4 regions of the Pseudomonas sp. GW821-FHT11G12 genome follow, and region 1 is predicted to be linked to each of the others. Evidence: predicted binding sites of a transcription regulator. Region 1 holds the regulator's gene; each other region holds the start of a gene.
What was found. The regulator FliA, encoded in region 1, starts transcription of late flagellar genes. The targets are predictions, from matches to a motif close to CTAAAGTTTNNNNNNNNNNNGCCGNTAA.

Region 1 (7,777 bases):
AGCGGGATGTGGCGCAGCGGGCCATTTTTTACGAAATGATCTGGGAGCTGACTTTGGATTTTGCCAAGTTCGAGGCAATGGCAAATCTCTACATTCCCGGTTATTTATCAAAACCGCTCAACGCGATTCGGCCCGAATTGGCTGGATCGGCGTATCACTATTCCTACAATTACTTGTTTGGTGCAGCTGGCAGCATCGTCGATAACCAGACGCTGTTGGCACTGTTCAGCAGCCCCGGTTATTACATGGATCAATGGTCGAGTGGGGGAGGTCCGGTGGAGCGTCGTTATGACAGACCGGTCTTTGAAATGGTTGGAGGCAATATTCAAATCACTTCCAGGCAATACTTTCGGCTCGGGGCGGGAGATCCGCCAATCGAGATCGGTGATTTGCCGTTCATCTGGTTCGAGTGGGCGCTCAATCTGATGAGGGGCGAGACGAAAGCCTCCGCCGTTATCCCGGAGACTGTGGTGGTGCTCATGCAGGCCGGGGAAACTCTGGTTGATGTGGGTGGGTCGCACCCTCTCTACAAGCGCACGCCGTACCTTGATATCGATTCCCTTGCATTCGGTCCGATCTTCGCAAAACAAATTCTGATCGCATGAGCACTGGGTCCCTCCCTGTAGAAACTCCCTGCCTGAGGCGAACCCCGCAGTACGCCTTGGACCGGGCCATCTCCCCTCTATTTCAATCTCCCGCAAAAGTTGGAAGGCTTCTTGCAGTAGCCGCCGTGCGCCCGCTCTGGGCGTCAAAAGTTTGCTTTAAAGGAACGGGGAAAACCGGTGGATCGCTCTCAGTTAATCAACAGTGCTCGCTCGAACATTGCCGATCTCAGTCGGGGCAATCTGGGTGTGCCGCTGTTGCTGCTGGTCATGCTGGCGATGATGATGTTGCCGGTGCCGCCGTTCCTGCTCGACGTCTTCTTCACCTTCAACATTGCCCTGTCGATCGTCGTGCTGCTGGTCTGCGTGTACGCGTTGCGGCCGCTGGATTTCGCGGTGTTCCCGACGATCCTGCTGGTGGCGACGCTGTTGCGGCTGGCGCTGAACGTGGCGTCGACGCGGGTGGTGATGCTCCACGGTCAGGACGGCCACGCCGCTGCCGGTAAGGTGATCCAGGCCTTCGGTGAGGTGGTGATCGGCGGTAACTACGTGGTCGGTATCGTGGTCTTCGCGATTTTGATGATCATCAACTTCGTCGTGGTCACCAAGGGTGCCGGGCGGATTTCCGAGGTGAGCGCGCGTTTCACACTCGATGCGATGCCCGGCAAACAAATGGCAATCGACGCCGACCTCAACGCCGGTCTGATCGACCAGAACCAGGCCAAGGCCCGTCGTTCCGAAGTCGCCCAAGAGGCTGAGTTCTACGGTTCGATGGACGGTGCCAGCAAGTTCGTTCGCGGTGACGCCATCGCCGGCCTGCTGATTCTGTTCATCAACCTGATCGGCGGCATGGCCGTCGGTATCTTCCAGCACAACATGACCTTCGCCGACGCCGGCAAGGTTTACGCCCTGCTGACCATCGGTGACGGTTTAGTGGCGCAATTGCCATCACTGTTGTTATCTACAGCGGCAGCAATCATGGTGACCCGTGCTTCCGGTTCGGAAGACATGGGCAAGCAGATCAATCGCCAGATGTTCGCCTCGCCGAAAGCGCTGGCGGTGGCGGCCGGTCTGATGGCGGTCATGGGCCTGGTGCCGGGCATGCCGCACTTCTCCTTCCTGAGCATGGCGGCCCTGGCGGCTGGTGGCGCGTACCTGTTCTGGAAAAAGCAGAACGTCGCCAAGGTGCAGGCGCTGCAAGAGGTTCAGCGTCAGCAGGAGCTGCTGCCTTCGCCGGCCCGCGCCATGGAAACCAAGGAGCTGGGCTGGGACGACGTGACGCCAATCGACATGATCGGCCTGGAAGTCGGTTATCGCCTGATTCCGCTGGTGGACCGCAACCAGGGCGGGCAATTGCTGGCGCGGATCAAGGGCGTGCGCAAGAAGCTCTCGCAGGATCTGGGCTTCCTGATGCCGACCGTGCACATCCGCGACAACCTCGACCTGGCGCCGAGTGCCTATCGCCTGACCCTGATGGGCGTGATCCTGGCCGAAGCCGAGATCTACCCGGATCGCGAACTGGCGATCAACCCGGGGCAGGTCTACGGCACGCTCAATGGTATTACCGCCAAAGATCCGGCTTTCGGCCTGGAGGCGGTGTGGATCGAAGTCAGCCAGCGTGCCCAGGCACAATCGCTCGGTTACACCGTAGTGGACGCCAGTACCGTGGTCGCCACGCACTTGAACCAGATTCTGTACAAGCACTCCAGTGAGCTGATCGGCCACGAAGAAGTGCAGCAACTCATGCAATTGCTGGCCAAGAGCTCGCCAAAACTGGCGGAAGAGCTGGTGCCGGGTGTGGTGTCGCTGTCGCAACTGCTCAAGGTGCTGCAAGCACTGCTGGCCGAACACGTGCCGGTGCGCGACATCCGCAGCATTGCCGAAGCCATCGCCAACAATGCCGCCAAGAGTCAAGATACCGCCGCTTTGGTGGCCGCTGTGCGGGTCGGCGTTTCTCGCGCCATCGTCCAAAGCATTGTAGGGACTGAGTCGGAGCTGCCAGTTATCACGCTGGAGCCAAGGTTGGAACAAATATTGCTCAATAGTCTGCAGAAGGCAGGACAAGGCTCGGAAGAGGGCGTTCTGCTGGAGCCAAGCATGGCCGAGAAGCTGCAGCGTTCGCTCATCGAAGCGGCGCAGCGTCAGGAAATGCAAGGTCAGCCGGTGATCCTGTTGGTAGCAGGCCCGGTTCGCGCGATGCTCTCGCGCTTTGGCCGCCTGGCAGTCCCTGGACTGCATGTGCTGGCCTACCAGGAAATTCCGGACAACAAGCAAGTGACCATCGTTGCGACAGTAGGGCCCAACGGCTGAGGTAGTGGTTTATGCAAGTTAAGCGTTTTTTCGCCGCCGATATGCGTCAGGCCATGAAGCTGGTTCGTGATGAGCTGGGCGCTGATGCCGCCATCATTGGCAACCGCCGCATTGCCGGCGGCGTCGAGCTGACGGCGGCGCTGGATTACAAATTGTCGGCGCTGGCGCCACGGGTTCCGAACATGGAACTCGAAGACGAGCTGCGCAAGACCCAGTCGCGCATCGTCACCGCCCAGGCCGAGTTGAGCATGCGTGGTGAGGCCGACGGCAACACCAATCGCCAGTTGTTCTCCGGTCTGCCATTGACCGCCGGCCTGCCGCTGACGGCTGCCGAGCCTCTGACAGAACCGACTTACGCTGCTCCGGCGCGTCCAGCTCCGGCACCTGCGCCGGCTGCCGCTGGCGTTGATCCGCGTGCGCTGGATTCGATGCGTTTCGAACTCAACAGTCTGCGCGAGCTGATGGAAGTGCAGCTCGGCACTCTGGCCTGGAATCAGCTGCAAGGCAGCCGTCCGGCTCAGGCGAACCTTTATCGTCGTCTGCAACGCATCGGCTTGTCCGGCCCGTTGTCCCGCGACCTGCTGGTGCTGACCAGCGATATCGAAGAACCTCGTCAGGCCTGGCGCATGTTGCTGGCGCACCTGGCGCGGATGATCGCCACCCCGGAAGTCGAGCCGCTGGAAGAGGGCGGGATCATTGCCATGGTCGGTCCTGCCGGCATGGGCAAGACCACCACCCTGGCCAAACTGGCCGCCCGTTACGTGCTCAAGTACGGCGCGCAGAACATTGCGCTGGTGAGCATGGACAGCTTCCGCATCGGTGCTCAGGAACAGTTGAAAACCCTGGGCCGGATCCTCAATGTGTCGGTGACCCACGTCGACCCGGGCCAGTCCCTGGTGCAGGCGCTGGATCCACTGCTGCGCAAACGCGTGGTGCTGATCGATACCGCCGGCCTGCAGGCCAGCGATCCGGCACTGCGCATGCAGCTGGAAAGCCTGGCCGGTCGTGGCATTCGGTCGAAAAATTATCTGGTACTGGCAACCACCAGCCAGAAACAGGTTCTAACCGCCGCTTATCACAGTTACAAGCGTTGCGGGCTCGCCGGGTGCATCCTGACTAAACTGGATGAGACGGCCAGCCTTGGCGAAGTGCTGAGCCTGGCGATCAGTCATGAACTGCCGGTCGCCTACCTGACCGACGGCCCACGGATTCCGGATGATCTGCATCTGCCGCGCCGTCATCAATTGGTCAGCCGCGCCGTCAGTGTGCAAATGCAGGAAGAACCCAGCGAAGAAGCCATGGCTGACATGTTCGCTGATATCTACCACAGTCCCACCAAGCAGGTTGGCTGAGGTAATGAACAGTTTTTGTACCTACATCGATGGTCTGCCATGCATTGTTCCGGTTGTGAACGCGCAGCCAGTAATGTGGCCTCCGTCTATGCAAGACAAGGTAAAGAAATAACATGGGCAGCATGCATCCCGTACAGGTGATCGCGGTGACCGGCGGCAAAGGTGGCGTCGGCAAGACTAACGTGTCAGTGAACTTGTCCCTGGCGCTGGCAGAGCTTGGCCGTCGGGTCATGCTGCTGGACGCCGACCTGGGTCTGGCGAACGTCGACGTTCTGCTGGGCCTCACGCCCAAACGTACCCTGGCCGATGTGATCGAGGGCCGCTGCGAGCTGCGCGACGTGCTGTTGCAAGGCCCCGGCGGGATCCGCATCGTGCCGGCCGCTTCCGGCACGCAGAGCATGGTTCACCTGAGCCCGGCCCAGCATGCCGGTCTGATTCAGGCGTTCAGCGACATCGGCGACAATCTCGACGTACTGGTGATCGACACCGCTGCGGGTATTGGTGACTCGGTAGTCAGTTTTGTTCGCGCTGCGCAAGAAGTGTTGCTGGTGGTCTGCGACGAGCCGACCTCGATCACCGACGCCTACGCGCTGATCAAACTGCTCAACCGCGATTACGGCATGAACCGCTTCCGCGTCCTGGCCAACATGGCCCAGAGCCCGCAGGAAGGTCGCAATCTGTTCGCCAAGTTGACCAAGGTCACGGATCGCTTCCTCGACGTCGCCCTACAATACGTCGGTGCGGTGCCTTACGACGAAAGCGTGCGCAAGGCGGTGCAGAAGCAGCGTGCGGTCTATGAAGCCTTCCCGCGTTCCAAGTGCGCACTGGCGTTCAAGGCGATCGCGCAAAAGGTCGACACCTGGCCGCTGCCCGCCAATCCGCGCGGCCACCTCGAATTTTTCGTCGAGCGCCTCGTGCAGCAAACGGCAGGACCTGTGCTATGACCGCCAGCGGTATGAATTTCTACAAGAAGTCGGCACGTGACGCGCAGTACGAGCTGATCGAGCGTTACGCGCCACTGGTCAAACGCATTGCTTACCACTTGCTGGCGCGATTGCCGGCCAGTGTGCAGGTCGAAGACCTGATCCAGGCCGGGATGATCGGCCTGCTCGAAGTCTCGACCAAATACGACGCCAGCAAAGGCGCCAGTTTCGAAACGTACGCGGGCATCCGGATCCGCGGCGCCATGCTCGATGAAGTACGCAAGGGGGACTGGGCACCGCGCTCGGTTCACCGCAACACCCGTATGGTCAGCGACGCGATTCGCTCGATTGAAGCTAAAACCGGCCGTGACGCTAAAGATCACGAGGTTGCGGCCGAACTCCAATTGAGTCTCGACGATTACTACGGGATTTTGAACGACACCCTGGGCAGCCGACTGTTCAGTTTCGACGACCTGTTGCAGGACGGCGAACACGAAGGGCTGCACGAGGATGGCGCAAGTGCTCATCTTGAGCCGTCGCGCGATCTGGAAGATGAGCGCTTCCAGGCTGCGTTGGCGGACGCGATTGCCAATTTGCCGGAGCGTGAGCGACTGGTGTTGGCGCTGTACTACGACGAAGAGCTGAACCTCAAGGAAATCGGTGAAGTCCTTGGCGTCAGTGAATCGCGGGTCAGCCAGTTACACAGCCAGTGCGCGGCCCGCTTGCGGGGGCGTTTGGGGGAGTGGCGAGCGCGCTGAAGGCAGTGTGGGGACGCTGCGAACGAGGCTGGTGCGGTGGTGAACGGCACCGGTCTTGCTCTGTTGTGCTCCAGACAGTCATCGAGTGCTTTGCCGGATTGATTGAAATGGCGCGTCCAGGTGCTGGGCGCGTTTAAGACTGCTTGGAGGTCGAATTGAACAAAGACATGAAAATCCTCATCGTTGATGACTTCTCAACGATGCGGCGGATCATCAAGAACCTGTTGCGTGACCTTGGGTTCACCAACACCGTTGAAGCCGACGATGGCACCACTGCCATTCCGGTGCTCAACAGCGGCAGCATCGACTTTCTGGTGACCGACTGGAACATGCCTGGCATGACCGGTATCGACCTGCTGCGTCACGTGCGCGCCGATGAAAAACTCAAGCACCTGCCAGTGCTGATGGTGACCGCTGAAGCCAAGCGCGAGCAGATCATCGAAGCGGCCCAGGCCGGCGTTAACGGCTACGTGGTCAAACCTTTCACGGCTCAGGCGCTGAAAGAAAAAATCGAGAAGATTTTCGAACGCATCGGCTGATGACGCGCGGGGGAGCTATGGAGCATAACGAATCTTCACAGGGCGACTTCGAGTCGACTCTGAAAAAACACGCGGTCGAACTGGTCGAAAGCCTTGAAAAAGGCAGGTTCGGCGACGCTGTGCAACTGATCCATGAGCTCAATCAGACCCGTGACCGTGGCCTGTACCAGGAAGTGGGCAAGCTCACGCGCGAACTGCACAGTGCAATCGTCAACTTCCAGATCGACCCGCATATGCCGCAGGCCGAGGAAGTATCGCAGATCACTGATGCGACCGAGCGTCTGGGCTATGTGGTCAAGCTGACTGAAGCGGCGGCCAACCGCACCATGGACCTGGTGGAAAGCGCCACGCCGGTGGTCAATGGCCTGGCTGACGAAGCCCAGGCGTTGAGTGCCGACTGGGGACGTTTCATGCGCCGTGAAGTCGGGGCTGAAGAGTTCCGCGAGCTGGCGCGTCGGGTCGACGGTTTTCTGGCACGCAGCAGCGCGGACAACCGCGCGGTGTCGAGCAACCTCAACGACATTCTGCTGGCCCAGGATTACCAGGACCTCACAGGTCAGGTGATCAAGCGCGTGACCCAGTTGGTCACCGAAGTCGAAAGCAATCTGCTCAAACTCGTGCTCATGGCCAGTCAGGTGGACCGCTTTGCGGGCATCGAACATGACCGTGCGGCGATGCTCGCTGAAAAAGATCCACAAAAACATCTCTCGCAGGGTGAAGGTCCGCAGATTCATGCCGATAAACGAGAAGACGTTGTGTCCGGTCAGGACGATGTGGACGATTTGTTATCCAGCCTTGGATTCTAGAGTTTTGGAATTATAGGTTTTTTGGGTTTTTAGACCTGTAGGAGCACCCCCTAATGAGCTTCGGCGCCGATGAAGAGATCCTTCAGGATTTCCTGGTTGAGGCCGGCGAGATTCTTGAGCAACTGTCCGAACAACTGGTCGAGCTGGAAAGCCGTCCGGATGACGCAGATCTGCTCAACGCAATTTTTCGCGGTTTCCACACTGTAAAAGGGGGCGCCGGCTTCCTTCAGCTCAATGAGCTGGTGGAGTGCTGTCACATCGCCGAAAACGTGTTCGACATCCTGCGCAAGGGTGAGCGTCGCGTAGATGCAGAACTGATGGACGTGGTGCTCGAAGCGCTGGACGCGGTGAACAGCATGTTCAGCGAAGTCCGCGATCGCAGCCCGATTACTGCCGCAACCCCGGAACTGCTGGCCGCCCTGGCGCGTCTGGCTGAACCGCAATCGGCGGATGAAGCCCCGGCTTCGCCTGTTGCCGAGATGATCGA
Region 2 (7,777 bases), on a different contig from region 1:
CTTGGTTTGCTCTGCACCTTGCTGATACCGGCAGCCGGGCTGGTGTTGCTCGCTGCGTGGCACTCGCGTTATCACCCGGCGGCCAACTTCGGCTGGCTGGCGTGGGCAGCAGTGTTTGCGGTGCATTTCTTCAGCCTGCGGCGTCTGGCGCCGATGTTGCCGGCGCGGGCCTTGAGCACGGCGCATGTGCTCGGTTGCTGGCTGCTGATCGGCGTGCTGGCGCTGGAGTTGCGCTACGGCCTGCTGCTGTTGTCCGAGCAATACAACGCCTGGCGCTGGCTGGGCTGGGCGATTCTGCCGAGTGTCTATCTGTTGCTGATGGCCGCGCCGCGCAACTGGCCGTGGCCGGTGGCAGCGTTCCCTCGCGAGTACCGCTTGTACGCGGCGGCGCCGCTGGCGGTGTTGATGCTTGTCTGGTTCTGGCTGGCGAATGGAGTGAGCGACGGCAACGCCGAACCGCTGCCTTACGTGCCGCTGATCAACCCATTGGAGCTGGGCCTGTTGATCGCGTTGTTCAGCGTCTATGTCTGGTCACGCAGCGCGGTCACCGAGCTGTCGATCCGCAAGGATTACGCCGCTCACGCCTCGCAACTGATCGCCGGTGTTTCGCTGTTCGCGTTCTGCACCGCGATGGTGACCCGCGCCGCGCACCATTGGGCGGGGATTCCGTTCGAGCTGGACCTGTTGCTTGAGTCGATGCTGGTGCAGGCCGGGTTGTCCATCGTCTGGACGCTGATGGCGCTCGGGCTGATGATCGGCGGGCATCTGCGTCATCGCCGCGAAGTGTGGCTGATCGGTGCGGCGCTGATTGCGCTGGTGGTGGCCAAATTGATTTTTGTCGAACTGAGCAACCGTGGCGGGCTGGCCCGGATCGTCTCGTTTATCGGCGTCGGCGTGTTGCTGCTGGTGGTGGGCTACTTCGCGCCGCTGCCGCCCAAACGCGTCGAAGCTGCACCGGAGGCGGACAAACCGGCCCCGGAAACCGAAGGAGTGTCGTCTTGAGTCGCAAGCTTAATCTGGGGTGGCTGTTGCTGGGCGTGGCCATGACGGCCGGCGCCCAGGAAAAACCGGCGGACTTCGCCGCACAGGTGCCGTTGTCGGTCAGTGGCGCAGGCCCGTGGTATCGCCTCGAACTGCCGCTGAGCGTGCAGTTGCAGGCGCGTCAGACCGATCTCAGCGACCTGCGGGTGTTCAACGCCGCCGGAGAGCCCCAGGCGTATGCGCTGGCCCGGGAATCAGCGCAGACCCGCGACGACGGCCAGTTGAACACGGTGAAGTGGTTCCCGCTGTACAACTCGGCGGATGCCACTGAGCGCGCGCCGAGTGTGCGGGTGCAGTCCACGACTACCGGCACGCTGGTGGAAGTGCAGCCATCCAGCCAACTGGAAGCGGGGGAAGAGGTGCTGCGCGGCTGGCTGCTCGATGCCAGCGCGATCAAGGCGCCGTTGCAGCAACTGATCCTCGACTGGACCAGCGAGCGCGACGGCTTCCAGCGTTTCAGCATCGAGGCCAGCGACGACTTGCAGCACTGGCAAGCCTGGGGCGAAGGCCAGGTCGCGCGCCTGACCTTTTCCGATGAGCGCATCGAGCAGCACGAAGTCGCGTTGCCGGGGCAATCGGCGCGCTATCTGCGTCTGTTGTGGGATTCGCCCAATGCGGCCCCGACCCTGACGTCGGCGCAGTTGAAAAGCAGCGACCCGCAAAACCTGCCGCTGCCGCTCGTCTGGTCGCCAGCGCTGGCCGGCAGCAGCACCAAGGCCGGGGAGTACACCTGGCAGTTGCCGATGGGGCTGAATATCGAGCGGGTCCAGGTCGAGCTGAAGCAACCCAACAGCCTGGCGCCGGTGACGCTCTCGGGGCGCCGCGAAACCAGTCTGCCGTGGCAGCCGTTGAGCAGCGGCTTGCTCTATCGCCTGACCCAGAATGGCCAGGACGTGGTGCAGAACGAATTGCAGCTCTACGGGCAGACCGTCCAGCAGTTGAAACTGACGGTCGACGAACGCGGCGGCGGTCTCGGCGAGCAGGCGCCGAGCGTCAAGTACGCGGTGCGCGCCACCCAGGTGATCTTCCTCGCCCGCGGCGACGGGCCCTACAGCCTGGCGCTGGGCAATCCGACGGTGAGAACTGCGAACTTGCCGCTCTCGACCCTGATCCCTGACTTCAAACCGGAGAAACTGGCCACACTTGGCAAGGCGACGGTGCAGGGTGAGGCGGTGACGAGCCAGACTTCGACGGCCACCTCGGCAGCCACAACCGACACCAACTGGAAGAAATTCGGCCTGTGGGCGGTGTTGCTGCTCAGTGTGCTGTTTCTGGCCGCGATGGCCTTCAGTCTGCTGCGCAAGCCGCCGGCCAAGTCCTGAATATGACGGGTGTGGCCTCTACACCCGTCGGGTTTCCAACTACGCTGAATCCGGTGCATGAACTCTCTCGGTTCGATCACGTCTGATAGCAGGAATTGCACCCGACGCACGTTACCGGGCGTCATTGCTCGCTACGGTTTCAGACTCCCTGTAAACTGCGCGGGTTTTTAGCCCCCCATTCCACCGGAGCCGTCCATGTCCCGCGTTACCCTGAGTCGCTATTTGATTGAGCAGACCCGCAGCAACAACACTCCTGCCGATCTGCGCTTCCTGATCGAAGTGGTGGCGCGTGCCTGCAAGGAGATCAGCCACGCCGTGTCCAAAGGCGCCCTGGGCGGCGTTCTGGGCAGCATGGGCACTGAAAACGTGCAAGGTGAAGTGCAGAAGAAGCTCGACGTGCTGTCGAACGAAATTCTGCTCGAAGCCAACGAATGGGGCGGTCACCTGGCCGGCATGGCGTCCGAGGAAATGGACAACGCCTACCAGATCCCGGGCAAATACCCGAAAGGCGCCTACCTGCTGGTATTCGACCCACTGGACGGTTCGTCGAACATCGACATCAACGCGCCGGTCGGCACCATCTTCTCGGTACTGCGTTGCCCGAACGAATACCTGAGCCAGAACGAGCCTTTGAATGAAAAGGCCTTCCTGCAGCCAGGCACTCAGCAAGTGGCCGCCGGTTATGCCATCTACGGTCCGCAAACCATGCTGGTGCTGACCCTGGGCCACGGCGTGAAAGGCTTCACCCTGGACCGCGAAATGGGCAGCTTCGTCCTGACCCACGAAGACATCACCATTCCTGAAAGCACCCAGGAATTCGCCATCAACATGTCCAACCAGCGTCACTGGGAAGCCCCGGTACAGCGCTACGTTTCGGAACTGCTGGCCGGTGAAGAAGGCCCGCTGAAAAAGAACTACAACATGCGCTGGGTCGCGGCGATGGTTGCCGACGTGCACCGCATCCTGACCCGTGGCGGTCTGTTCATGTACCCGCGCGACAGCCGCGAGCCGTCCAAACCGGGCAAACTGCGCCTGATGTACGAAGCCAACCCGATGTCGTTCCTGGTGGAACAGGCGGGCGGCGCTTCCACCGACGGTCACCAGCGCATCCTCGACATTCAGCCTGAAGGCCTGCACCAGCGCGTAGCGGTGTTCCTCGGCTCGAAAGAAGAAGTCGCTCGCGCCACGGCTTACCACAAGGAATAAACCATGACCGCGCCCTGGCAGCCGTTGCTCGATTGGTGGTTCGGTCATTCCGAGTCAGCCACTGAAGTGACGGCGCAACAGGGCAAGTTGTGGTTCGGCAAGAAAGACAGCCAGGACCTCGAAGCGCGTGAGCGTTTCGGGGTCTTTGTCGATCAGGCCCTCGCTGGCGAATTGACCGAGTGGACGCAACGTCCCGAAGGTTGGCTGGCGGTGGTGCTGCTGCTCGATCAACTCCCGCGAATGATCTTTCGCGATACTCCCAAAGCTTTCTCTGGTGATCTACGGGCACAGAAGCTGGTTGCCCAAGGCATCGCGGCGGATTTCGATCGGCAGTTGAAGCCGATCCAGCGACTCTTCATCTACCTCGTCTTCGAACACTGCGAAAACCTCGCGGTGCAGAATGAAGCGGTCTCGCGATTCATCGAACTGGTGGCCGAACAGCCGGAGGCGGAGCGCGGGGTGTTTGCCGACAACCTGGATTATGCCGAGCGGCATCAGCGGGTGATTGCGCGGTTTGGGCGGTTTCCGCATCGCAATGCGGTGTTGGGGCGGGTGTCTACGGCTGAGGAGCTGGCGTTTCTTTCGCAGCCGGGGTCGAGTTTCTGAATCAGCATCAAGACGACTGACCTCTTCGCAGAAAGGCCCGCGAAGAGATCAGTGAGAGTGCCTTATATCCTGAAGCTGCCTACCAACTGCTTCAACCGCGCAGCCTGCTGCTCAAGATCCGCACAAGCGCGCAACGTCGCCTGCAAGTTTTCCACACCTTCCTGGTTCAGCGTGTTGATCTCGTTGATGTCGACGTTGATCGACTCGACCACGGCCGTCTGCTCTTCCGTTGCCGTCGCCACCGACTGGTTCATGCCGTCGATCTCGCCGATGCGCTGGGTCACGCTGCCCAAGCGTTCGCCGGCCTGGTTGGCGATGCCGACGCTGCTTTCGCTCTCTCGTTGGCTCTCGGTCATGATGCCGACCGCCTGACGCGCGCCGACCTGCAGCTCTTCGATCATTTTCTGCACTTGCTGCGCCGAATCCTGGGTGCGGTGCGCCAGGTTGCGGACTTCGTCGGCCACCACGGCGAAACCGCGACCGGCTTCGCCGGCACGGGCCGCTTCGATGGCGGCGTTGAGGGCCAGCAGGTTGGTCTGTTGGGAGATGCTGGTGATCACTTCCAGAATCTGCCCGATGTTCACGGTGTTGCTGTTCAGCGTTTCGATGTTGCCGCAGGAATCGCTGATCTTCGCCGACAGTTGCTGCATCGCGTGGATGGTTTTATCCACAACCTGCTGGCCGTCTTCGGCCAGGCTGCGCGCGTCGCTGGAGTGTTGCGAGGCGAGGGCGGCGTTCTGGGCGATTTCCTGGGCGGCGGCGCCGAGTTGATTGATCGCGGCGGCCACGCTGTTGGTACGCGAGGCCTGCTGGTCAGAGTTGTACATCGACGAGTTGGACGCTGCGACCACGCGCAGGGCAACTTCGTTGACCTGGCCAGTGGCCGAGGACACTTCGCGGATCGAGGTATGGATACGTTCGACGAAGCGGTTGAACGACAAGCCCAGCGCGCCGAATTCGTCGTGGCCGTGGATGGTCAGGCGTTTGGTCAGGTCGCCTTCGCCTTCGGCGATGTCATGCATGGCGCGGCCCATGGTCAGCAGCGGTTGCATCAGCACGCGGATCAGCATGCCGAGCAGGGCGATGATGATCACCACGGCAATGATCATGGCGATCAGCGCCGAGGTGCGGAACTCGCTGAGCATCGAGAACGCGGTGTCCTTGTCCAGCACCAGGCCCACGTACCAGTCGGCCGACGGTACGCCGTTGACGCGGGTGAAGGAGATCAGTTGGGTCTTGCCGTCGAACTCGACTTCCTTCAGGCCCGGGCTGACTTTCGGTGCGCCGTTGGGATAGGCCTCGGCCAGGGTCTTGAGTACCAGTTTGCTGTCCGGGTGGATCAGGATCTTGCCGTCGGCACTGACGATGAACGCGTGGCCATGGCCGCCGAAGTTCAGCGAGTTGATGATTGCGCTGACACTCGACAGATCGATGTCGGCACCGGCCACACCGATCATCTGGCCCTGGCGCTGCACCGGGGTGGCAACGGTAATCACCAGTTTGCCCGACGAGGCGGCGATGTACGGTTCGGTGACGATGGTTTGCTGGGCGCTGTTCGCGGCCTTGTACCAGCCACGGGCGCGCGGGTCGTAATCCGGTGCGCGGTTGCCGGCCGGGACCGAGAACATCACGCCGTCGGCACCGCCGAAATAGCTGAGCTGGAAATTGCCGGTGTAGGCGGGCAGGTCGATGATGCGCTTAAGGCTGGCGGGGGCATTGCCGTCGGCGACAACCTGCTGCGACATCGATTGCAGCAATTGAATGCGGCTTTCCAGCCAGGTCTGGATGTTGCTGGTGGTCAGGCTGCCCAGTTCCTGCATTGACGCTTCGGTGCTGGTTTGCAGGGCTTCGCGTTGTCGATAGTCGTTGAACAAAATGAAACAGGCGAACGCAACGGCCACCACGAGGGCGGCAGCCAACAAGATCTTGTGGCTGAATTTCATGTTTCTGGTCATTAAGTGAGCTACCGCGAAGGGGCTGGTCAAGAAGGGGGCGGCAATTTGCCACACTCTGGGGCTTTGCGCTGCTCTTATTTCGACCGCGGCGCGCCAAAGATTAGGCGACTTTTGCGAAAGGCGACGAAATGCTCAATAGCCCTACAAAGTGTCTGATTTGCTGATGAAAGCCGGACGAGCGGGCTAACAAATAGCCATGTGCCCAGGGAACCAGACAGGGGTTTTCTCTTCTAAGCTTCTGGTTGGCGCCATGCCATCCCCCTTCCGTTCCAGGAGTTACACCATGTCGCTGCGATCTATCGCCCTTCTGTCGTTTTGCGTGCTGTTGGCCGCATGCAGCAAGGTCAATCAGGAAAACTACTCGAAGCTCTCGGCCGGGATGGCCAAGGCCGAAGTGGAGACGCTGCTCGGCAAGCCCACCGATTGCTCGGGCGCGCTCGGCATGTCCAGTTGCACCTGGGGCGACAAGAACAGCTTTATCAGCGTGCAGTACGCCGGTGACAAAGTGTTGATGTTTTCCGGCCAAGGCCTGAAGTAAACCGGGGCTACGCGCCCACGGGAGAAAAACAATGAAGCGGTTATTGCTTGTCCTTTTTGCCGGCCTGGTATTGGCCGGCTGCGCCACGACCGGTGAAGATCCGCTGGCGCCCAAGACAGTCCACAGCGTCAATCTCAAGCGTTACCAGGGCACCTGGTACGAGTTGGCGCGGCTGCCGATGTATTTCCAGCGCAACTGTGCGCAATCCGAAGCCCGCTACAGCCTCCAGCCTGACGGCAACCTCGGCGTGTTCAACCGTTGCCTGACCAAGGACTGGCAGTGGGAAGAGGTCAAGGGCACGGCTTATCCACAGGTGCCGGGCAAGACCGACAAGTTGTGGGTCGAGTTTGATACCTGGTTCTCGCGGCTGATTCCGGGTTCGGCGAAGGGTCAATACTGGGTGCTGTACGTCAGTGACGACTACAAGACCGCCATTGTTGGCGACCCGAGCCGACGTTACCTGTGGCTGTTGTCCCGCACGCCGACCGTCAACGGTGTGGTGCGCGAAGAACTGCTGAGCAAGGCGCGTCAGCAGGGTTATGACACCACGCGGTTGATCTGGCGCGCATCGGATCAACAGATGGCCAAGACGTCCAACTGACGCGCAACAAAAAACCTGTGGAGGTTGCCCTCCACAGGTTTTTTTGTGTCAGCCCAAAAGGTCTCGCAGGACCTGGGTGAAGGCGCGATTGCTGTCCTCCTCCCCGGCATGTCGCCCGTCACGAACGACCCACTGACCGTTGACCAGCACGTCACGCACCTGACGGTCGCCACCGGCAAACAGCCAGCGGTTGAGGATCCCGTCACCGCTGGCCGTGGTCAGATACGGATCGCTGCCATCGAGCACAATCCAGTCGGCGCGTTTGCCGACTTCCAGTGCACCGATCGGCTGGCCCAGCGCCTGAGCACCACCGTCCAGCGCCGCGTCATACAAGGTGCGGCCGACCATCGGTTGATCCGCGCCGTACAAACGGTTGCGTCGTTGATCGCGAAGACGCTGGCCGTATTCCAGCCAACGCAATTCTTCCACCACGCTCAACGACACATGGCTGTCGGAGCCGATACCCATGCGTCCGCCCTGAGCCAGGAAATCCACCGCCGGGAAAATC
Region 3 (7,777 bases), on a different contig from region 1:
CGATTTGCTCGGTGGCACGGGCGAGTTGCCGATCTTCGGGCTGCTCGGGCTGTCGGTCGAGAACGATCAGGCCGAATACGCCCGCGAACTGATCAGCGCGTACAATGCCGCGCTGCCGCTACCCGGCGATGAACCGGAGAGCTTCCCCGGTACGCTGGTCTGTTAGGCTGACGTTCGTTTTATTCTTGAGTCGTGCTGCCCCATGTGTGGACGTTATGCCCTGTTTCGCTGGAACCGCGACTTCGCGGCGCTGCCAGGTTTTCCCGCCGATCAGTTGGCGCAGTGGAACATTTCCCCCAACGATTCGGTATTGATGCTGCGCGCCGAAGCCGATGGCCAGCGCACGCTGGCCCGCGCCCGTTGGGGGCTGACGCCGCCGTGGCTGACCGATCTGTCGCGTACCCCGGCCCATGCCCGGGCCGAAACCGTCGCCGAACAACCGATGTTTCGCGAAGCCCTGCGCCTGCGCCGTTGCCTGCTGCCGGCCAACGGTTTCTACGAATGGCGCGGCACCACGCGCAAGCGTCCGTACTGGCTGACGCCAGGGGAAGGTTCTTCACTGTTTTTTGCGGCGATCTGGGAGGCGTATCCGGTGCAGGAGCAGGTCTGGCTCAGCACTGCGGTGATCACTCAACCGGCGGCCAGTCAGCGCCGGCCGTTGATTCTCGATGAGGCGGGGCAGGCGGCATGGCTCGATCCCGAGACGCCGCTGCATGTCCTGCAAGGCCTGCTCGCCAGTGAACCCGCCGCCTTGCGCGAGCGGGTGCTGGCGAACATGGTCAATGATCCGAAGCTCAACGGGCCGGAGTGTTTGACTCCGGCCTGATTGATCAGACCTTGAACTGATTGATCAACCGCCGCTGCTGCTCCGCCAGTTTGGTCAGGTCCGCACTCGCCGAACTCGACTCGTCCGCACCACCCGCCACTTCATTCGCCACCTGACCGATGTTGATCACGTTGCGGTTGATGTCGTCGGCCACCGCGCTCTGTTCCTCGGCGGCGCTGGCGATCTGGGTGTTCATGTCGTTGATCACCGACACCGCCTGGGTGATGGTCTCCAGCGCTTCGGCTGCCTTGGCCGCGTGCTGCACGCTTTCGTCGGTGCGGTTCTGGCTGTCTTCCATGACCCGCACCACGTCGCGGGTGCCTTGTTGCAGTTGCTGGATCATGCTCTGGATTTCTTCGGTGGCTTTCTGGGTCTTCTGCGCCAGGTTGCGCACCTCGTCGGCCACCACGGCAAATCCGCGACCCTGCTCACCGGCACGGGCGGCCTCGATGGCCGCGTTGAGGGCCAGCAGGTTGGTCTGCTCGGCGATCCCGCGAATGGCGATGAGGATCGCGTTGATGTTTTCGCTGTCCTTGGCCAGCGTCTGCACCACGTCCACCGCCTTGCTGATTTCCACAGCCAGCACGCCAATCGAATTCGACGTGTCGCGCACGATCTGCATGCCTTGGCTGGCGGCCTGATCGGCATGGCTGGCGGCTTGCGCCGCCTGGGTCGCGTTGCGCGCCACGTCCTGGGCGGTGGCGGTCATTTCCTGCACCGCGGTGGCGACCTGATCAATCTCGGCCATCTGCTTCTGTATGCCGATATTGGTGCGGATCGCGATGTCCGCCGTGTGCTCCGAGGAATCGCTGACACTTTGTACCGACGACACCACCTGCGTGATCATCGCCTGCAGCTTCGCGAGGAAGGTATTGAAGCCTTTGGCGATTGAGCCAAGTTCGTCTTTGCGATCACTGCTCAAGCGACGGGTCAGGTCGCCTTCGCCCTGGGCGATGTCATCGAGCATGGTCACCATTTGCTTCAGCGGTCGGGCGATGCCGTGGCCCACCAGCCAGATCACCAGCAAACCGAGGCCGGCGATGATCAGGCCGACCATGGCCATGCCGAAGGTGTCGGATTTGCGCTGGGCGTCGAGGTCACCCTGGAGTTTCTGCAGGTCGGCCATCACTGCGTTGAGCGGCAGTTGCAGCATCAGCGTCCAGCGTGCGTCGGTCTGGCCGATGCCGAATGGCAGGTACAGTTCGATCCGGCCCGAATCCTTATTGACGGTGTAGGTCACTTCGCCGCGCTTGAGATTGGCCATGTTGGCAATCTGTTGGGCGTCGAGGATGTCGCTGACCTTCTCGCCGAATTTGCTCGGGTCCTTGGTGTAGGCAACGATCCGGCCGTTGCCGCCGATCAGGGCCATTTGCCCGGCGCCGCTGTACAGTTTCTGGTTCGCGCCCAGGAGCATTTCCTGAATGAAGTTCACCGACAGGTCGGCGCCGACGATGCCCTGGAACGCGCCGTTGAGCATGATCGGTTCAATGAAGGACGCGAGCATGACGATCTTGTCGCCGACCTTGTAGGGCGCCGGATCGATCACGCAGGATTTCCTGGTTTCTTTCGAGCACAGGTAGTACTCGCTGGCGCGCACGCCGGTGGACAGGACTTTCTGGTCGTCGACGTCCACCAGTTTGTCCAGGCCGAGGGTGCCGTCTTCGTTGCGGAACCACCACGGCAGGAAGCGCCCGTTGGCGGCGTCGATGCCGACCACGCTGGTGCCGACGTAAGCCGCGTCATTGTGGTCCAGTGCGTTCTTTTCCCAGCCGATGTAGGTGCCGAGAATCTTCGGGTTCTTCTCGACGTTTTCCTTGATCAGGCTGATCAGTTGCTCGCGGCTGACGGTCAGTCGTGGCTGACCATCGGCGCCGGGCGTGCCGAGCAGGGCGTTGACCCGCACCAGTCCGCCGGCAATCAGCAGCGGCGCTTCCAGCTCGCGCTGGATCTGGCTGACCTGGGTCTGTGCCAGCGAGGTCAGGCGTTGTTCGATGACTTGCTCGAACTGGGCCTGGGTTCGTTGTTGAACCATCTCCTGGGTGCGGGCGCCGGAAAACAGCGCATACAGCACCAACGCAGCCACCACGCTGAGAACGATGGCGCCGGCCAGGGCCGCCACGGAAAACTGGATCGACTTGAATTTCATGGAAGCTCCGCACGCAAGAGGACATCTGCGCTGCTGTATCGGCAGCCACTATTGCGCCATGAGGCGAAGTGCGAGCAATTGACGGTGGATGTCGCAAATGGATCAGTGCGCGACGCAGTTGTAGAGGGCTTGTCGGCGGATGTGAATTTTTTCCTACAGGGACGAGCAGTGTCTTCTGAAAACAGGTGCATCACGTCTGTTGTATCTGGCGTCGATACAATTACCCGCCTAGGATACGCGGCATGTTTTCAGGGAGCTTTTGAATGAACAAGACTTTGGTTGTAAGTGCACTGAGCGCGGCGCTGTTGCTGGCCGGTTGTCAGTCGGTCAACACCACCAGCGGCGGTGCCGTGGGCGTGGAGCGCAAGCAGTACATGTTCAGCATGCTGTCCTCGCAAGAGGTCGACCAGATGTATGCCCAGTCCTATCAGAAGACCGTTGGCGAGGCGTCCAGCAAAGGTGTGCTGGACAAGACCAGCAACGAAGCCAAGCGGGTTCAGGCGATTGCCAACCGTCTGATCGCCCAGGCGCCGAACTTCCGTCCGGATGCCGCGCAATGGCAGTGGGAAGTGAACCTGATCAAGAGTGACGAGCTCAACGCCAACTGCGGCCCTGGCGGCAAGATCATTTTCTACACCGGGCTGATCGACAGCCTGAAACTGACCGACGATGAAATCGCCGCGGTCATGGGTCATGAAATCGCCCACGCCCTGCGCGAGCACGGTCGTGAAGCAATGTCCAAGGCCTATGGCATCGAGATGGCCAAGCAGGGCGCCGGTGCGTTGCTCGGTCTGGGTCAGGACAGCCTGGCGCTGGCCGACACCGTGGCCAACTACGGGATGACGCTGCCCAACAGCCGTGCCAACGAAAACGAAGCCGACCTGATCGGCCTGGAACTGGCCGCTCGCGCCGGCTACAACCCGAACGCCGCGATCACCTTGTGGAACAAGATGAGCAAGGCGTCCGAAGGTGCGCCGCCAGAGTTCATGAGTACTCACCCGGCATCCTCCAGCCGGATCGCCTCGTTGCAGGCGGCCATTCCGAAGGTCATGCCGCTTTACGAAAAAGCGCCAAAGTCCTGAAGCAATGATCGCTCCCGCACTGAGTGTGGGAGCGATCTGCCGGATCAGACCCAGCCGCTGCTCTGCATCGCCTTGTACACCGCGACGATTGCCAGAATCATGAACGCCGAAGCCGCGAGGCGACGGATCAGGGTCAATGGCAATTTGTCTGCGGCAAAGTTACCCGCCAGAACCACCGGTACGTTGGCAATCAACATGCCGAGCGTAGTGCCGATGATCACCAGCCACAGTTCCGGGTATTGCGCGGCCAGCATCACGGTGGCGATCTGGGTCTTGTCGCCGATTTCCGCGAGGAAGAATGCGATCAGGGTGGTCAGGAACGGTCCGAACTTGCGGGCGGTGCTGGCTTCATCGTCGTCCATCTTGTCCGGCACCAGCGTCCACAGGGCGGTGGCGGTGAAGCTCGCGGCGAGAATCCAGTGCAGGACCGCATCGGAGAAGAAGCTGCCGAACCAGGCGCCTACCGCACCGGCTGCCGCGTGGTTGGCCAGGGTCGCAGCGACGATACCGGCAATGATCGGCCAGGGTTTGCGAAAGCGAGCGGCGAGAATCAGCGCGAGCAGTTGCGTCTTGTCGCCGATTTCGGCCAAGGCAACGATTGCGGTGGGAACGAGTAACGAGTCCAGCATCAGGATTTCCTAAGGGGCGGGTCGACACGGCTATGACACGTACAGCCTTCCCGCCCCGGGTAAGGTGTGCGTGTCATAGGTCTTGTCAAACCCTGCGATCCGTCTGCTGCGGACGCTTGGGTCGCATACGCCATGATCTGAGGATCAAGTATGTTGACGTATGCCGGACGAGCATGGCGCTCGTGGGAGACTACTCCCCTAGGACGGAGCGGATTCTGCCTAGGCAGAATCCATTCGGCAAGTGCTAATTTTCAGCCGCGCTTGGCCCGGTAAATCCGGAAACCATTGCCTTCGGCCTTGATCGCACACACGCCAAGATGCTCTTCGATCAGCGGCTGGTACTTCAGGAAGCTGTTCGCTACCAGGCGCAGTTCGCCGCCGTTTTTCAGATGTTTGGCTGCTTTTCGCAGCAAGTTTTCTGTGGCGAAATAGTCGGTATGTACGCCGACATGGAACGGCGGGTTGCTCAGAATTGCGTTCAATCCCATCGGTGCGGCGTCGATTCCGTCGCCGGTCAACACGTCGGCTTCCAGACCGTTGGCTGCCAGTGTCAGGCGACTGCTGGCGGCAGCGAAGGCGTCAACGTCCAGCAGAGTGACCTGATTGTGCGGGTAGCGACGTTTGACCGCCGCGCCAAGCACACCGGCACCGCAACCGAAGTCCAGCAGATGACCGCTCGGCAGTTTGTCCAGATGCTCCAGCAGCAGGGCGCTGCCGCGATCCAGTCGGCCATGGCTGAAGACGCCCGGCAGGCTGATGACTTTCAGCGGGCCTTCGGCCAGTGGCAGCTCATAAGTCTGCGCCAGGCTTTCCAGGGATTTGGCTTCTGGAGCGTTGGCCACCGTCACTTGCCAGAGTTGGCAATGACGCGCGCTGTCGAGCTTGCGCGGCTTGCCGAACGGGTTGAGTTGCTTGGAGGCACCTTCGATGCCGCTGCGCTTTTCCCCGACCAGAAACACTTCGCGCCCGGCCAGGCGTGAAGCCACGGCATTGAGGATGTAGTCGGTCAAATCCTTGGACTTGGGCAGGAACACCACCGCGCTGTCGAACTCGCGCTCCGGCACGTTGACACCGAAATGGCTGCGGCCTTCAAAGCGCGCATCGAGCGCCGCCTGATCGCCGGCATGCCAGCACCAGCCAAAGGCGTTGGGCAGGCGCCCGAGCAGATCGTCGGCGGGCAGACCGGCCAACAACAGCGAACCCTGGAATAACTCGACCTGACGAAGCAGTACTTCACTGCGCGGATCCATAACTGCTCCTGTGAAAAAAGTGCCGCAGTTTATCAACTGACGACCCGCAGCGCCTTACCGCTGAAGAACGCGTGGGTGTTTTCGACCAATTGACCCACGATCCGCTGCCGGGCCTCGCGGCTGCCCCAAGCGTTGTGCGGAGTGACGATCAGGCGCGGGATGTCGGCAGCCAGCAGTGGATTGCCATTAGTCGGTGGCTCGACGCTCAGCACATCGGTGGCCGCGCCGCCCAGATGACCGTTGCGCAAGGCATCGGCCAGGGCCTGTTCGTCGATCAGACCACCACGGGCGGTGTTGACCACGAAGGCACCGGGTTTCATGGACGCCAGTTCGCGGGCACCGATGAAGTGCCGGGTGTGTTCATTGAGCGGGCAGTGCAGGGTGAGGGCGTCGATCTGTGGCAGCAGTTCTTCCAGCGGCAGGCGATCCGGTCGGGCCGGGCGCCCCGGAATCTGTCCGAGCAGGACGCGCATGCCGAAGGCTTCGGCCAGACGCGCGACCGCGCCGCCGAGTTCGCCATGCCCGAGCAGGCCCAGGGTTTTTCCCTCCAGTTCGACGATCGGATAATCCAGCAGGCAGAACTGTTTCGCCTGTTGCCAGCGTCCTTCACCGACGGCTTTTTGATAATCGGCCAGGCGCGTGGCGAGGTTGAGCAACAGCATGATCGTGTGTTGCGCCACCGATGGCGTGCCGTAACCCTGGCAGTTGCACACGGTAATTCCCTGGGCGCGGGCGGCGGCCAGATCGACATTGTTGGTGCCGGTGGCCGTGATCAGGATCAGTTTCAGTTGAGGGTTGGCAGCCATGGCGGCGGCATCGATCAGGATCTTGTTGCTGATGGCCACGGTTGCGCCTTGCAGGCGTTCGGCAACCTGCGCAGGCAGTGTCTGGGCGAACAGTTGCAGGTCGCTGAAGCAGGCGCGCAACGGCTCGAGGTCAAGGTCGCCCAGATCCAGGGAAGGGTGATCGAGGAATACGGCGCGGTGGGCGTTCGTCATCAACTGTACCTGTTGTGCTTTGAAGGGAAGGCGTAATCTGCCGAGCCTACCAGATGAAACAAAACGTTACGCTTGGCCGAAAGGAGCCCCCATGTACTGGACCGAGTTCTTGACCGTTGCACTGATTCACCTGCTGGCCGTCGCCAGCCCCGGCCCGGACTTTGCCGTGGTGGTGCGCGAGAGCGTGACCCACGGTCGTCGCGCCGGTACCTGGACGGCACTGGGCGTGGGCACGGCGATTTTCCTGCACGTTGGTTATTCGCTGCTGGGCATCGGGCTGATCGTTTCCCAATCGATCGTGTTGTTCAACGCCCTGAAATGGGCCGCCGCCGCTTACCTGCTGTACATCGGCTTCAAGGCCTTGCGCGCGCAACCGGCACCGGCCGTGACCGACGATTTGCACAAGGAGGCTGGTGAACGCACCGCCCGTGGCGCCTTCACCTCAGGTTTCGTGACCAATGGACTGAACCCGAAAGCCACGCTGTTCTTCCTGTCGCTGTTCACCGTGGTGATCAACCCGCACACGCCGCTGGCGGTACAGGCCGGTTACGGGCTTTACCTGGCTGCCGCGACCGCCACCTGGTTCTGTCTGGTGGCGATGTTGTTCAGCCAACAGCGCGTGCGCGCCGGTTTCGCCCGCATGGGCCACTGGTTCGACCGCACCATGGGTGCCGTGCTGATCGCCATCGGCGTGAAACTCGCGTTCACCGAGATGCATTGATCGAGCTGAGCTGATTCAGGGCGTTGAGGTACTCCCGGGGATTGTCCCCGAGCAAACGGCGGAACATCGCGCTGAACGCCCGCGCGCTGCCGTAACCCAGATCCCGCGCCACGCTCTGCACGCTG
Region 4 (7,777 bases), on a different contig from region 1:
GGCGGGAAAAACCTCAGCGGCACCAATACCTACGCCAACGAAGGGCCGATCGGCTTCCGTGGGCAGATAGAGTAACGGCGCCAGCCAGGTCGTGTCCGCCCCTTCGCAGACGTGCGAAAGGGCGGATCAACAGGTTCAGGCGTTCGGCAATGCCAGGGCCTGGCCCATCTGTACCGGCGAGCCGGCTTTCATTTCTTCAACCCATTTCACCTGATCCGGGCCAAACAGCACGATCGCGGTCGAACCCAGCTTGAAGCGACCCAGTTCCGCACCTTTTTCCAGATGAATCGGCGCACGGGCGGCTTCGTCGTAGCGGAAGGTTTTCAGTTCGCGCTTCGGTGGCGTGACCAGACCGGCCCACACGGTTTCAATCGACGCCACGATCATCGCGCCCACCAGCACCACGGCCATCGGCCCGCGCTCGGTGTCGAAGATGCACGCTACGCGCTCGTTGCGGGCGAACAGCTCAGGGACGTTTTCAGCGGTGGTCTTGTTGACCGAGAAGATCCGGCCCGGGATGTAGACCATTTCGCGCAGGGTGCCGGCCAGCGGCATGTGCACGCGGTGGTAGTCCTTCGGCGACAGGTAAACGGTGGCGAATTCGCCGCCCATGAACGGCGCAGCATTGGCCGCGTCGCCACCCAGCAGTTCCAGCACGCTGAAGCTGTGGCCTTTAGCCTGGAAAATGCGACCGTGTTCGATCGGGCCGAGCTGGCTGATCGCACCGTCGGCCGGGCTGAGGATCGCGCCCGGTGTCTCGTCCAGAGGACGGGCGCCGTCTTTCAGAGCGCGGGTGAAGAAGGCGTTGAAGTGCTCGTAAGCGGTCACGTCCTCAACCAGCGCCAGCGACATGTCCACCTGATAACGCTTGGCGAACCAGGTGGTGAAGGCATTCTTGAACCAGCGCACGCGGCACTCGGCAATGCAGCCGGCCAGGCGCGACAGCAAGTGGTGAGGCAGCAGGTATTGGCTGATGATAAACAAACGCTCTTTCATGACTGTCCTTAAAAATCCTTAAAGCTCGACGGGGGTGTCGGGGTGATTGCCCCATTCGCCCCAGGAACCGGCGTAGCCCTTGACCCGCGGATAACCGAGGGATTTGGCCACCAGATAAGTGAAACCGGACCGGTGATGGGTCTGGCAGTGAGTAATGATTTCTTTGTCTTTCGTGATCCCGAGGCTTTCGAGGATCTGCGGCATGTCGGTGCGGATGCGCAGCTGGCGCGCCTGATCCATGCCTGCCGTCCATTCGAAATTGACTGCGCCGGGGATGTGTCCACCCTTGGCCGCCAGCACTTTCTCGCCGGAGTATTCCAGTGGCCCGCGAGCATCCCAGATCGCCAGGTCGGCGGCACCGAGGCGGCTTTGCAGGTATTCGCGGGTGGCGGTCGGTTCGTCGTGCAGGGTCAGGGCTACCGGACCGCCGACGACAGGAGGGATCTGGATCGACATCGGCGAGCCTTCCGCCAGCCACGCCGGCAGGCCGCCGTCGAGGTAGTGGTACTTGTCGTGACCGATCACGTCGAGCAGCCAGATGAAACGTCCGGCCCAGCCACCGCCTTCTTCGTCATAGACCACGTAGACCGCGTCCTTGTGATGACCCAGTTCACCAAACAGTTCTTCGAGTTTTTCTTTTGTCGGCAACAGGCCCGGAGCCGGTGCCTGGCCCAGCTGGGTGCGCTTCGGATCGACGAAGCGTGCGCCGGGAATGTGACCCTCGGCATAGCGGGCGGCACTGGTCAGATCCACCAGAATCAGGTTGCGGGCTTCGAGGCGAGGGAGCAGGTCGCTCGGCTCGATCACCAGCGCCAGGCCAGAGAAGTCAGACATGTGAGGTCTCCAGAGCACAAAGGGGAAGGATTGTAGCTGTCATTGGCCGCGCTGGCTAAAGCTGTGCAGGGCTTTCTCGATGCACTGCGCGGTTTTGCCGAAGGCTTGCACGGTGATGTCGGCGAACGGCCCGCCACCTTGGTCGGCCACCACGATCATGATGACGCGGCCGTTGTGGACCAGCGAGCGCAGGAACAGGTGTTCGCCTCGGAACAGCGTGCGCAGCGAGGGCGGCAGCAGGGCGGAAAACTGGGCGTTGTTGTCCGGGGTGATCCGCACTTGTGCCTGCTGCGCGAGCAAGCGTTGCAGCACGGTGCTTTGACTGACGACGAAGTTGAGCGCAGCGGCTTCCTTCGGCAGGCCGGAAATCTGATGCACGCGCAGACTGGACTGCGTGCGGTCGGCCATCAGGATCATCACCCGGCGCATGCCGCTGGCCACCAGCGCGTCGCGAGCGGCAATGGTCAAGTGCATGGCATTGGTGAAACGGCTCGGCTCGGCCAGCAGTTCGGCGCATTGCCGGCGCCACTTGGCGAGGTCGTCGGCATTGGGTGCGGCGGCCGGCAGCATTCCGGCGGGCAGGCGATGGGTGCCCCACGGCCACAACAGGGAAACCGCCGGGTGCCACAGATCCGGCATCGAATGCCGGCGTGCGCTGTTGGCGGCCTGCTGGTGCAACTGTTGTTGCACCTCGTCCATCGAGATTTGCAGATAGAGGCTGGTCAGGTATTGCCAGCGCTCGCTGTGCGGACTGTCCCAGGCCTGTTGTGCCGACAGCGCCAGGCCGTTGGCCAGCAGCACGGTGTTGGCCGGCTGATTGAGCCAGTGGCGCAGGGTCGGGTCGTCATCGAGGCGATTCTGCTGGCGTAGCGGGTGATCGACATCGCGGGCGATGCGCAAAACCTTGACCAGTTCGCGCTGCTCGGTGAGCAGCAATCGATAGCCCTGCTGCACCCAGATCGGCAATCGCCAGACTTCGACCAGCGCCTCACCGATCTTCAGCAGGCGCACGCCGAACAATTGCTTTTCCACGTCGCGGGCCGATTCGCCCTTGTGGATAACCCGCACTTCCCACTCTTCGAGCAGTTGGGGAAAGGTCAGCGCCAGCGGCCACAGCGGCGACAGAAATAACAGACTGCCCCAATGAATGTCCTGCCACAGCCGCGCCAGGCGACTGGCAAAAAAGCCGTTGGCCTGTTGCGTGGCGTGCTGGCTGATCATCTGTATCTGGCGCAAGGCCTGGGGAATTTGTGCCTGCGGTTCGGCGGGCAGGCGAGCCAGCAGTTCTTCGGTGCGGGCGAGGCCAAGGCGATTGATCGCGACCTCAAGGTTTTCCGCCGGTGCAGTCATGCTGCCCTGGGTGTGGCGATTGGCTTCGCGAATGATGCTCAGCGCCAGCGCCGGGCTGTCCTGCATCAGGTCGGCGATGTCGCGCAGCGAGCTGCGATTATCGCGGATGGCGCGGCAGACACGATCGTGGGCTTCTTGCGGCACCGGCAGGCGCACGCCGTCGAGCAGCTTCACCCAGCCATCGAGTGTGGTGGGTTTTACGTGTGGGACGTTCGTTTCATTAGCCATGTCTGGACGAGATCTTCACTGACTGTAGACGCGCCCGGCATGGGCTAAATTGGCTTTTCGCCTGAACTGGCTATAGTCTGGCGCAGTTTTGCCGATAAGTAGAAGAAGAGATTTTTTAACTTCCGAATATGACCTTGAACCCGACTTAAATAAGTACTTTCTACCTATGGCTAAAATTATCGGCATCATCGTCGTATTCGCGAGCGTGCTCGGCGGATACGTGCTCTCCCACGGCAAGATTGCCGCCCTGATCCAGCCTTTCGAGGTGATGATCATCGGTGGTGCGGCACTCGGAGCATTCCTCCAGGCCAACCCCGGTTACATGACGATGCACGTGCTCAAGAAATCCCTGAGCATGTTCAGCTCGCGTTTCAGCCACACGTTCTATCTGGAAGTGCTGGGCCTGATCTACGAGATCCTCAACAAGAGCCGCCGTGAAGGCATGATGGCCATCGAGGGCGACATCGAAGATGCCGCTGCGAGCCCGATCTTCGCCAAGTACCCGGCGGTATTGAAAGACGAACGCATGACCGCGTTCATCTGCGATTACCTGCGCATCATGTCGTCCGGCAACATGGCGCCGCACGAGCTGGAAGGCTTGTTCGACATGGAACTGTACAGCCTCAAGGAAGACCTCGAGCATCCGTCCCACGCGGTGAACGGCATCGCCGACGCCATGCCGGGTTTCGGTATCGTCGCGGCGGTACTGGGTATCGTGGTGACCATGGCCTCGTTGGGTGAAGGCGATCAGAAGTCCATCGGTTTGCACGTGGGTGCGGCACTCGTGGGTACCTTCTTCGGTATTCTCGCGGCATACGGTTTCTTCGGCCCGCTGGCGCACTCCCTGGCGCACGATGCCAAGGAAGAGCTGAACGTCTACGAAGCCATCAAGGCCTCGCTGGTAGCTTCGGCGTCCGGCATGCCGCCATCGCTGGCTGTCGAGTTCGGTCGCAAGGTTCTGTACCCGGCTCACCGTCCAAGCTTTGCCGAGCTGGAACAAGCCGTTCGCGGTCGTTAAGTCATGGAAAATAACCAGCCGATAATCATCAAGCGCGTCAAGCGCATCGCCGGCGGGCATCACGGCGGGGCGTGGAAGATCGCCTTCGCCGACTTCGCGACGGCGATGATGGCGTTCTTCCTGGTGTTGTGGCTGCTGTCCACCGCGACCCCGGAACAGAAGATCGCCATCGCCGGTTACTTCAAGGACCCGGTCGGTTTCTCCGAGAGCGGCACGCCGTACATCATCGACCTGGGCGGTACGCCGACCCTGGCGCCGGAAAACACCCTCAACCCTGAAGTGAAGTCGCAGCCGCAACCGGACAAGGTCACGGTCGACACCGAGCAGGTTGAAGGCATGGCCGAGCAGGTCGAGAAGGAACGTCTGGAACTGTTGCTGCAAGAACTGCAGAACAAGGTCGACGAGAATCCGCAGCTGCAGAAGTTCAAGGATCAGATCCTGTTCGAGATCACGCCGAACGGCTTGCGCATCCAGATCATGGACGCCGAGAACCGTCCGATGTTCGACTCCGGTTCTGCACGCCTGAAGCCGTACTTCGAAGACATCCTGCTGGCCATGGCCGACACCATCAAAGCGGTGCCGAACAAGATCAGCATCAGCGGCCACACCGACGCCAAGCCGTACACCGGCACCGGTGACTTCGGTAACTGGGAGCTCTCGGCCAACCGTGCCAACGCCGCCCGGCGTGCGCTGGTGGCGGGTAGTTATCCGGACGGGCAAGTGGCGCGGGTCGTGGGTTACGCCTCGTCGGCGCTGTTCGACAAGGAGAACCCGTTCAACCCGGTCAACCGTCGCATCGACATCGTGGTACTGACCAAGAAGGCCCAGGCGGCCATCGAAGGTTCGCAAGGTACCGAACCGTCGAAACCGGCAGATCAAGGTCAGAACGGTGCGGCCCCGGCCACACCGGTCGACCCGAACGCCTTGCCGGCGGATCAGCAGCCAGTGCCGGCGCACGAACTGCGCGAACGGTTGAACCTGTTTGACGACGCGGCGCCGAAACCAGCCGCGCCGGGCAGCGCGGCGCCAGCCCCGGCGCCCGCTGCACCCGCCACTGCACCGGCGCCCGCGCCGAAACAGTGACCCACAAAAAAGCCGACAGTGATGTCGGCTTTTTTGTATCCGGCGACGACTGGGCGCTTTTTTGATCAGCCTCTCACGGATAATCCCCGATCAGCGCACACGGGTGTTTTGCTTTAAATGGCCAGCAATGAATTCAAATCCTTCTGAACCACAGGGAGTCGTGACGATGGAAAATCAGACAATCTTTTTGCTGCAACAGCAATTTGACGAATTAGCGCAACGGGTGCCTGGCGAGGGTATCGAGTTCTGGTTCGCTCGCGAACTGCAGGAGCCTTTGGGTTATGCACGTTGGGAAAACTTTCTCACCGTTGTCCAGCGTGCAATAGCCTCGTGTGAAGCCACCGGTGTGGATGCTCTCGATCATTTTCGTGGCGTTACGAAAATGATCGAGATTGGCAAAGGTGGGCAACGAGCTACCGACGATTTCATGCTTACGCGCTATGCCTGTTACTTGATTGCGCAGAATGGCGATCCGCGTAAACGGCCCATTGCCTTTGCTCAGAGCTATTTCGCGCTACAAACGCGCAAGCAAGAGTTGATTGAAGACCGGATGCGCCTGCTGGCCCGCTTTGATGCTCGTGATCGCTTGCGCGAGTCGGAAAAAGAACTGTCGCAGAATATTTACGAACGTGGCGTGGATGATGAGGGGTTTGCTCGTATCCGCTCCCGGGGAGATGCAGCGCTTTTCGGTGGGAAAACGACTCAAGCGATGAAAGATCGCTACGGCATCATCAAGAGTCGGCCACTTGCTGATTTTCTGCCTACATTGACTATTGCTGCGAAAAATCTTGCCACTGAGATGACCAATCACAATGTGCTTCAGGTTGATTTACAGGGTGAGTCGGCTATTGCGAGCGAGCATGTCCAGAACAATTTGAGCGTGCGCGACATGCTGGACCAGCGTGGTATCAAACCCGAGGAACTCCCTGCGGAAGAGGATATTCGCAAGCTTGAACGTCGGGTTAAATCACAGGAAAGGAGCATCGCAAAGCAGGCGCCGAAGCTACCGGCTGACTGATATTGAGGTGGTCGCTGGAGTGGATCCACAAACAAAAGCCGCAGATGACTGCGGCTTTTGTTTGGCTGGGACATTCCCAAAGTCAGCGTTGCTGGCGATCTTGTTCAGTAGCCGTTTTCAGGCAGGCTGGCGATGATCGAGCGGTAGCTGTTCATTCGCTGCTGTTGCACGCGGCCATCTTCCAGGGCCTTGAGCAGGGCGCATCCTGGCTCGCGGTCGTGCTTGCAGTCGCGGAAGCGGCAGGTGCCGAGCAGGTCGTCGAACTCGATGAAGCCAGCCTCGACGTCGGCTCGGCTGACGTGGCCCAGGCCGAATTCGCGGATACCCGGGGAGTCGATCAGCTCACCGCCACCAGGGAAGTGGAACAGGCGCGCGGTGGTCGTGGTGTGGGTGCCCTGGCCGGACAGTTCGGACAGCGGGCCGACGCGGGTTTCCACCTCGGGCAGCAGGCTGTTGACCAAGGATGACTTGCCGACACCGGACTGACCGACGAATACGCTGATGCGCCCGTCGAGCTGCTTCTGCAATTGCTCCATGCCGTTGCCGTGATGCGCCGACACTTCCAGCACCGGATAACCCAGCGTGCGGTACACCGCCAACAACGCGTTCAGCGCCGGGGCGTTCTGTTCGTCGATCAGGTCGAATTTGTTCAGCAGCAGCAACGGGCGGATGCCGGCGTGCTCGGCCGCGACCAGATAGCGGTCGATCAGGTTCGCATGGGGCTCGGGCAGCGGGGCGAAGACGATGACGATCATGTCGACGTTGGCGGCCACCGGTTTGAGCTGGCCACGGCTGTCCGGGCGGCACAGTTCGGTGGTGCGCGGCAGTTGCGCAACGATCACGCCGATGCCCTGGTTGCCGGCGCGCCAGACCACCTGATCGCCGGTCACCAGCGCAGGCAGGTTGGCCCGCAAGTGACAGCGGAAAACCTGGCCGGCCAGTTCGCCGTCAACGGCCTCGACTTCGACCTGCACACCGAAGTGGGCGATCACCAGGCCGTGCTGTTCCGGGCCCAGATCGCCGCCTTCGAGCGCCTCGACAGCCGAGGACTCGCGTTTGGCGGCGCGGGCGGCGCGCTCGCCCTGAATCTTTTCGATGCGCCAGTTTTGACGACGATTGAGTTGGCGTTTGGCCATGGGTGTTCCGTCTGAAGAATGCAGCGATTAGGTAAAACGGCCGCGAGTTTAGCACGCCCGGGCACCGCCCTAGGCTAAACTGCGCAGCATTGCCTAGGAGCCGAAATATGCAAA

Region 2: AC1RR7_RS13055 (methyl-accepting chemotaxis protein) is a predicted target of FliA. The motif match lies at 6,207-6,234, and genes of this name have one in related genera.
Region 3: AC1RR7_RS28910 (methyl-accepting chemotaxis protein) is a predicted target of FliA. The motif match lies at 3,008-3,035, and genes of this name have one in related genera.
Region 4: motA (flagellar motor stator protein MotA) is a predicted target of FliA. The motif match lies at 3,479-3,506, and genes of this name have one in related genera.

What each region holds. Positions count from the first base shown of each region.
Region 1 covers NZ_JBXARH010000012.1:104,741-112,517, forward strand. The annotation lists gene AC1RR7_RS27880 (hypothetical protein) at 1-605, shown strand, start outside; gene flhA (flagellar biosynthesis protein FlhA) at 783-2,912, shown strand; gene flhF (flagellar biosynthesis GTPase FlhF) at 2,924-4,264, shown strand; gene fleN (flagellar synthesis regulator FleN) at 4,378-5,208, shown strand; gene fliA (RNA polymerase sigma factor FliA) at 5,205-5,945, shown strand; gene AC1RR7_RS27905 (chemotaxis response regulator CheY) at 6,113-6,484, shown strand; gene AC1RR7_RS27910 (protein phosphatase CheZ) at 6,502-7,290, shown strand; gene AC1RR7_RS27915 (chemotaxis protein CheA) at 7,344-7,777, shown strand, end outside.
Region 2 covers NZ_JBXARH010000003.1:389,641-397,417, reverse strand. The annotation lists gene AC1RR7_RS13075 (DUF2339 domain-containing protein) at 1-1,002, shown strand, start outside; gene AC1RR7_RS13070 (DUF3999 domain-containing protein) at 999-2,363, shown strand; gene AC1RR7_RS13065 (class 1 fructose-bisphosphatase) at 2,559-3,569, shown strand; gene AC1RR7_RS13060 (DUF924 family protein) at 3,573-4,175, shown strand; gene AC1RR7_RS13055 (methyl-accepting chemotaxis protein) at 4,238-6,130, opposite strand; gene AC1RR7_RS13050 (hypothetical protein) at 6,414-6,668, shown strand; gene AC1RR7_RS13045 (lipocalin family protein) at 6,700-7,269, shown strand; gene AC1RR7_RS13040 (formimidoylglutamate deiminase) at 7,318-7,777, opposite strand, start outside.
Region 3 covers NZ_JBXARH010000013.1:92,950-100,726, reverse strand. The annotation lists gene AC1RR7_RS28920 (putative signal transducing protein) at 1-166, shown strand, start outside; gene AC1RR7_RS28915 (SOS response-associated peptidase) at 203-826, shown strand; gene AC1RR7_RS28910 (methyl-accepting chemotaxis protein) at 831-2,972, opposite strand; gene AC1RR7_RS28905 (M48 family metallopeptidase) at 3,236-4,054, shown strand; gene AC1RR7_RS28900 (TMEM165/GDT1 family protein) at 4,099-4,683, opposite strand; yybP-ykoY riboswitch at 4,771-4,895, opposite strand; gene AC1RR7_RS28895 (methyltransferase) at 4,935-5,933, opposite strand; gene AC1RR7_RS28890 (2-hydroxyacid dehydrogenase) at 5,966-6,931, opposite strand; gene AC1RR7_RS28885 (LysE family translocator) at 7,023-7,652, shown strand; gene AC1RR7_RS28880 (AraC family transcriptional regulator) at 7,636-7,777, opposite strand, start outside.
Region 4 covers NZ_JBXARH010000003.1:199,591-207,367, reverse strand. The annotation lists gene AC1RR7_RS12280 (lectin OAA family protein) at 1-75, shown strand, start outside; gene asd (archaetidylserine decarboxylase) at 136-996, opposite strand; gene AC1RR7_RS12270 (rhodanese-like domain-containing protein) at 1,015-1,830, opposite strand; gene AC1RR7_RS12265 (HDOD domain-containing protein) at 1,870-3,408, opposite strand; gene motA (flagellar motor stator protein MotA) at 3,575-4,426, shown strand; gene motB (flagellar motor protein MotB) at 4,430-5,509, shown strand; gene dinD (DNA damage-inducible protein D) at 5,676-6,527, shown strand; gene rsgA (small ribosomal subunit biogenesis GTPase RsgA) at 6,632-7,663, opposite strand; gene orn (oligoribonuclease) at 7,771-7,777, shown strand, end outside.